Regions from separate parts of the Streptomyces sp. NPDC032745 genome, predicted to be linked through region 2. Evidence: riboswitches for the same ligand, from Rfam matches in the RefSeq annotation. Region 2 holds a riboswitch; the other holds the start of a gene.
The links. Region 2 has a riboswitch for guanidine ahead of ACZ5WG_RS33270 (Ohr family peroxiredoxin). Riboswitches for the same ligand answer to the same signal wherever they lie in the genome.
Positions count from the first base shown of each region.

Region 1: another riboswitch for guanidine. It lies ahead of ACZ5WG_RS13510 (DMT family transporter); the one in region 2 lies ahead of ACZ5WG_RS33270 (Ohr family peroxiredoxin).

Region 1 covers NZ_JBVING010000004.1:489,745-493,137, reverse strand. Annotated here, with positions in the region: gene ACZ5WG_RS13530 (HNH endonuclease signature motif containing protein) at 1-255, opposite strand, end outside; gene bcp (thioredoxin-dependent thiol peroxidase) at 398-865, opposite strand; gene ACZ5WG_RS13520 (DUF3618 domain-containing protein) at 976-1,296, shown strand; gene ACZ5WG_RS13515 (GroES family chaperonin) at 1,385-1,687, shown strand; guanidine-III (ykkC-III) riboswitch at 1,770-1,840, shown strand; gene ACZ5WG_RS13510 (DMT family transporter) at 1,871-2,191, shown strand; gene ACZ5WG_RS13505 (transglycosylase domain-containing protein) at 2,230-3,393, opposite strand, start outside.
Region 2 covers NZ_JBVING010000016.1:241,154-244,546, reverse strand. Annotated here, with positions in the region: gene ACZ5WG_RS33275 (serine/threonine-protein kinase) at 149-1,693, shown strand; guanidine-III (ykkC-III) riboswitch at 1,859-1,921, shown strand; gene ACZ5WG_RS33270 (Ohr family peroxiredoxin) at 2,001-2,447, shown strand; gene ACZ5WG_RS33265 (hypothetical protein) at 2,440-2,892, shown strand; gene ACZ5WG_RS33260 (SRPBCC domain-containing protein) at 3,047-3,393, shown strand, end outside.

The sequences.
Region 1 (3,393 bases), on a different contig from region 2:
CAGCCCCAGCCGCCGCAGCACCTCGCACATGTTCGTCGAAGCGGACACCGCCTCCTGGAGGACCTCCTTCGTCCACTTCGCGCCCTCCTGCTCGAAGTGCGAGACGTCCACCCCCAGTCGCCGCATCCGATCGTGGAGGTAGCGGCGCGAGCCGCCCTTCGGGTCCACCCCCAGTTTTTCCAGCGCTTCCGTCAGCGTCCGCGACGTCCTCGCCGCCTCCGCCAGTCGCTCCTCCGTGTACGGGCTGATCGGCATCCCTGCCCCCTCCGTTCCCGGCCGCGCGTGCGACCCTCGTACGGAGTAACGGACCGATAGTCGGACGGTTACGGGATTTTTCGTCCGATAAACGGAGTAGCCCGCACCGGTTGGTGCGGGCCACTCCGGGGTGCGGCGGGGGCTAGATGCCCAGGTCCTTGATGATCTTGGCTACGTGGCCCGTGGCCTTGACGTTGTAGAGGGCGCGCTCGACCTTGCCCTCCTCGTCGACGATCACCGTGGAGCGGATCACCCCGGTCACCGTCTTCCCGTACAGCTTCTTCTCGCCGAACGCGCCGTAGGACTCGAGGACCTTCTTCTCGGGGTCGCCGACCAGGGTGACCTTCAGGTGCTCCTTCTCGCGGAACTTCGCCAGCTTCTCGGGCTTGTCCGGGGACACCCCGATCACGTCGTAGCCGGCCTCGGCCAGCACCGCCAGGTTGTCCGTGAAATCGCAGGCCTGCTTCGTGCAGCCCGGCGTCAGCGCCGCGGGGTAGAAGTACACGATCACCTTGCGGCCCTTGTGGTCGGCGAGCGAGACCTCGTTGCCGTCCGCGTCGGGCAGGGTGAAGGCGGGGGCGGTGTCGCCCGGCTGGAGTCGCTCGCTCATGTCAACAGTCTCCTCGGGAGGGGATCGGTACGGTCCGAGACTAAGCTGACAGACTGTTCACGGTGGGCTACGGCCCCCTACTCGAACCCGACGACGACGGAGGCAGCGCGGTGCCGGAAGCCAGGACCCCCGCACAGATCGAGGCGGACATCGTCCGCCGCCGCGAGCAGCTCGCCGAGACGCTCGACGAGATCGGCGTGCGCGTGCACCCGAAGACGATCATCGGGGACGCGAAGGCCAGGGTCGCCTCGACCGTGGACCACACCGCCGGGCGTGCCGTCGTCGCCGTGAACCGTCTCCTGACGGATGTACGGGACGGCCTGCGCCACGAGGACGGCGCCCCGCGCTTCGAGCGGATCGCGCCCGTCGCACTGGTCGCGGTCGGTGTGATCGGCCTGCTCGTGGCGTCGGCGCGGCGCAAGCGCCGATGACCCTGCGGCGCACGGGCCGGGCGCGGACGGGTAGGTTCGTGGCGTGAGCGACAACACCAACACCACCCACGACAAGCTGCCCATCCGCATGCTGCACGACCGCGTGCTCGTGAAGTCCGACTCGCCGGAGGGCGAGCGGCGCTCGGGCGGCGGCATCCTGATTCCGGCGACCGCTGCCGTGGGCAAGCGGCTGGCCTGGGCCGAGGTGGTCGCGGTCGGGCAGAACGTACGCAGTGTGGAGCCGGGCGACCGGGTGCTGTACGACCCCGAGGACCGGGCCGAGGTCGAGGTGCGGGGGGCGACGTACGTGCTGATGCGCGAGCGGGACCTGCACGCCGTGGCCGCGGAGCGGCTGGAGGGGTCCAAGGACTCCACGGGGCTGTACCTGTAGTGGATCGGTAGCGGATCGGTAGTGGATCGATCGTCGAAGGGCCGGTGACCGGAGTCACCGGCCCTTTTGCCTGGCCTTTGCTACGGTGGTGGGGAACCCCCGACGAGACGCGCCGTACCGGGTAGCCGTGGCTGTACGACAAGACGACGCACCCCGTTCGCTCTCGTTCCGGAGGTGCCTGTCATGGCCTGGGTTCTGCTTCTCGTCGCCGGTCTGCTCGAGGTCGGCTGGTCGATCGGCATGAAGTTCACGGAGGGGTTCACCCGGCTGTGGCCGAGCGTGTTCACCGGTGCCGGGATCGTCGCCAGCATGGTGCTGCTCTCGTACGCCGCCAAGACCCTGCCCATCGGTACCGCGTACGGCGTGTGGGTGGGCATCGGTGCGGCCGGGGCCGCGGTGCTGGGCATGGCGGTGCTGGGTGAGCCCGTCACCGCCGCCCGGATCTTCTTCATCTGCCTGCTGCTGGTCGCCGTGGTGGGGCTGAAGGCGACCTCCGGTCACTGATCCCTCGCCCCCCGTTCGGGCTACTTCCGCGATTTTGGCTATTCCAGGTATTCCGACGGGGGGCGGCTGCGCAGGCGGCCGCCGGTGATGCCGCCCAGGGCGCCGGCGGTGGTGCCGGTCGTGGTGCCCGATGTCGCTGCGCCGGTGGTCCCGGTGCTGGTCCCGGTGGTGGTGCCCTCGTTGCTCTGGCCTGCGGTCGTGTCGCCTTCCGTGGTCCCGCCCTCGGTGTCCTGCCCCTGGTTCCGGCCACCCTGGTCCTGTCCGCGGTCCGACGGCGTCGGCCGGTTCGGGCGGTTCGGCCGGCTCGGCGGCGCCGGGGATTCGGGGGCGCTCTCGTCCGGCGTCGGCTCGGGGCTGCTCGGGATGAACGGCGGCGGGGACGGGGCGGCGCCCGGCTGGAGTTCGAGGTCGAAGTCCAGCGGGTCGCTGCCCTCCAGGGCGGTCTTCGTGTACTGCGCCCAGATCCTGGCCGGGTAGCCGCCGCCCCCGATGCGGGCCTCGCCGAGTGCTCCGTACAGGGATTCCAGGGCGCCCGTGTCGGGGTCCTGGCCCATCATCGAGACGACCGTGACCAGGTCCGGGGTATACGCCGCGAACCAGGCGGAGCGGTCCAGTTCGCCGGTGCCCGTCTTGCCGGCGGCCGGGTGCCCGGCCGCGAGGGCGGCCGTACCGGTGCCGTTGTCGACGACGCTGACCAGCATGGACGTGGTGGTGTCGGCGGCTTCGCGGCTGATGGCCTGCTTCGGGGTGCGATCGGGCAGGTGGATTCTTTCGCTGCCCTTGGTGATCTTCTCGACGAACGTGTACGGGGTGTGGCGGCCGTGGTCGGCGAGGGTCGCGTAGGCCTGGGTCATGTCCAGGACGCTGGCCTGCATGGTGCCGAGGGCCATGGCCGGGCTCGCGACGAGGTTCGGGGTGTTCTCGGGGATGCCGAGGTCGATGGCGGTCTGCTTGACCTTGGCGGTGCCGACGTCGACGACCATCTGGGCGAAGACGGCGTTGACGGAGAGGTCGGTGGCGGTGGTGACGGTGATGTTCCCGTACGACAACTGGCCCTCGTTCTCGGGGGCGTAGGGGGTCCGGGTGCCGACGACGCGGCGTTTGTTGTCGCCGTTGTAGACGGTGTTGGGGGTGATCAGGCGGCCGTCCTGGGTGCGGGAGTCGTTCTCGACGGCGGCGGCGAACACGAACGGCTTGAAGGT
Region 2 (3,393 bases):
GAAGACCACTTCGGCCGGTGCAGCGATCCGCGAGCCGCAGCCGGCGTCGGCGCTCCCGTCGTGGATGGACCGGACGCCGATTGTCGGGCTGACACCGAGTGGGGGCCGGCCCTAAGTTCTCTTGCAGGCGATTGCACTCGGGGGAATTGTGGAGCAGTTGAAGGCCGGTGACCCGGCGGCCGTCGGCCCGTACCGGATCACCGCGCGGCTCGGCGCAGGCGGGATGGGGCAGGTCTACCTCGGCGAGTCGCGCAGCGGTCGGCGGGTGGCGGTGAAGGTCGTCCGGCCGGAGATCGCCTCGGACCCCGGCTTCCGGGCGCGGTTTCGGCGCGAGGTGGAGGCGGCGAAGGCAGTCGGGGGCTTCTGGACGGCGACCGTGGTCGATGCGGATCCGGAGGCGGAGACACCCTGGGTGGCCAGCGACTACATTCCGGCACCCAATCTCGCCGAATGGGTCCGGGAGAACGGGCCGTTGACGGAGGAAGCGGTATGGCGGCTCGGCGCTGGCCTGGCAGAGGCGCTGCACTCCGTACACCGGGCGGGGCTCGTCCACCGGGACCTCAAGCCCGGCAACGTCCTGCTCACGGAGAACGGGCCGCGGCTCATCGACTTCGGGATCGCCAAGGCGCTGAACGGTGCGACCGTGCTCACCCGGACCGGCGTCGCGATCGGCACCGCCGGATTCATGTCGCCCGAGCAGGCCCAGGGCGGCAGTGTCGGCACGGCCAGCGACGTCTTCTCGCTCGGTACGGTGCTGTGCTTCGCGGCCACCGGGCGCATGCCGTTCGGGGAGGGCAGTGCGGCGGAGCTGCTCTACCGGGTCGTGCACGAGATGCCGGACCTGGAACGGCTGCCGGAGGGGCTCCGGGCGGTGCTGGGAGAGTGCCTGGAAAAGCGAGCGGAGAGGCGGCCCTCTGCGGAGCAGGTGTTGTCCGCGCTGAGCGGGGGTGGTGCGGAGACTGTGGCGCGTCCGGTGACGGGTGCCGACACGGGTCTGCGTGCGCCGGCGGCTCTGCCGGATCCGGCGGTTGCGTCTCCGCCTCCGCCGCTCGGCGGGCCCAGGCCGCCGGCCTTGCCGGCCGAGGACACGGTCTTGGATGCAGTTCCGGTCCGGGCGGTCGTTGAGCGGGCATCGGGAGCGCCCGTCGAGGTGCGGTACTCGATGGGGCACATGCGCGTCGCTGTCGCGGCCACGCTGGCCGGGACCGTTCCGCTCGGCGTGGCCGTGTTCTCCTTCGTGGACCATCCCCTCGCCGCCGCATTGGCGAGCATCGTCGCACTTGCACTGTTCAGCCTGGGAGGACTGGCCATGGCGCGCGGGGACGCGGCGTGTGTACGGGTGGCGGATGACGGGCTCTACTTCTTGCGTGAAGGTCACGAATGGAGCGCGACCTGGGAAGAGCTGGGACGGGTCACGCTGCGGTCGACGCGCTGGGGTCTGCTGCAGGAGTTCGCCCTGGTGGGCGAACTGGCACCGGGGGCGACGAAGAACGTCATCTGGGAACGCTTCCGGCCTGTCGGTCCCGGCTCCGGCCCCGGCCCCGGCCCCAGGGCGGCAGTCACCACCATCCGTTTTCGTGACACGGCGCTGGCGCGGACGGAGATCCGAAGACTGCACGAGGCGCTGCTGCACTCTGCTGGTGAGCGCTACTCGTACGACGGTGGACTTCTCGCCGTCATCCGCAGTCTGTGACTGATCGTTCCAGAATGCGGCTGCGGTCAACTCGAGGACTACAAGCTCCAACACGCCTGCATCCGCTGCCCGGCGCTCCGGACCGGCCCTCGCCATTCGGGACGGGTGAGGAGGGTCACCACGGGTGACCGTCCCGGCGGGCCCGATCCCGTTGCTAGATTGTTCGGCGGCCCGGTCCCGAGGCCCCGGACGAGATGCGCCGTACCCGGTTATGCACGACGACGCGCCAGGCGCCGTCCCACCGGCAGGCGCCGTGCGCTGTCCGGCCCCGGGCGGCGTTCCCTCGTCGCACAGATGGGCTGACCACATGACCGTGCCGCTGACCCGCACCCTCTACCGGACGACCGCACACGCCGACGGGGGCCGTACCGGATCGGTGGTCACCGACGACGGGCGCCTCGACGTCCGTCTGGCCCCGCCGCGCAAGAAGGTGCCCGGTACCACCAACCCCGAGCAGTTGTTCGCGGCCGGGTTCGCCGCCTGTTTCACGTCTGCGCTGGCCGAGGTCGCAGCCGAGTTCGGGGCGGACGCCTCGGCCGCGCGCGTCGCGTGCGAGGTGCAGCTCGGCACCACGGACACGCCCGCGGGCTACGGTCTCGCGGTCGGGCTCTCGGTCTCCCTGCCGGGGTGGAAGGCGGCTGACCTGCTGCCCCTGCTCCACCGGGCGGACGCGGTCTGCCCCTACTCGCAGGCGGTCCGCGGGAACATCGAGCTCTCGCTGCTGGCCGTGGACGACACCGCCGCCGATGCCTGAGCCCGCAGGCTTCCTCGGAACCCCTCCGGCAGCGGGTGGGCCGGGCATCCCCGTGCCCGGGAGGGGTGCGTGGCTACGGCGCGGCATCAGCCGGAACGGCGGCCCCCTGGTGGAAGACCGCGAGGTGGTGTGGCTGCAGGCTGGCCCGTATTTCGCCGACAGCCGGGGCTTCGCGGGCGTCACCTCCTTCGACGGCTCCCGCGTGCACTTCCACCACCTGGAGGGCGAGCCCGGCGAGGACACGGGCACCTTCCGGTGGGAGGGTGCGAACCTCATCGAGTGGGGCACCAACACTGACGGCAGTACCTTCCTGGAGATCTGGACCCCCCTGCCCGCCGACGACGGCGACACAGGCTCCTGGGCCGGTACCGGCTACCACGTGGTGCGCGTCGGCCGGCATCTCGTACACGTTGATTCCCGTGCGGGTACGTACTGGCGGACATGACCGGTCACGGCTCCGGCCGAGGGCGGCGTTCGCAGGTCGTTCGGAGTCCGGCGACCAGCGCGACAACCCCAGGCGCAACCTCCAGGTTGCACCTGAAGGATCGACGTGCAACCCTGGAGTTGCATCATTGGATCGCGGATGAAGGAGCTCCGTCATGAGCGAAGACCGGATCGAACGCGAAACCCTGATCGACGCACCCGTGGACCGGGTCTGGCCACTGGTGGCGGAGCCCGGCTTCTGGGTCGCGGACCCGGCGGCGAGCCCGTCCGGCACCCCGGCCCGGGAGGGGGACTCCCTCGTGGCGCGGAACGCCGAGTACGGCGATTTCCCGGTGCGCGTGGAGAAGGTCGAGCCCCAGACCTACCTGGCGTACCGCTGGGCCAGCGCGTTCCCGGGAGAGGAGCTGCGCGAGGACAACAGCACCCTCGTGGAGTTCACCCTTACCGCGGAAGGCGACAAGACGAGGCTCCGCGTCGTCGAGAGCGGATTCGCGGCCCTGGC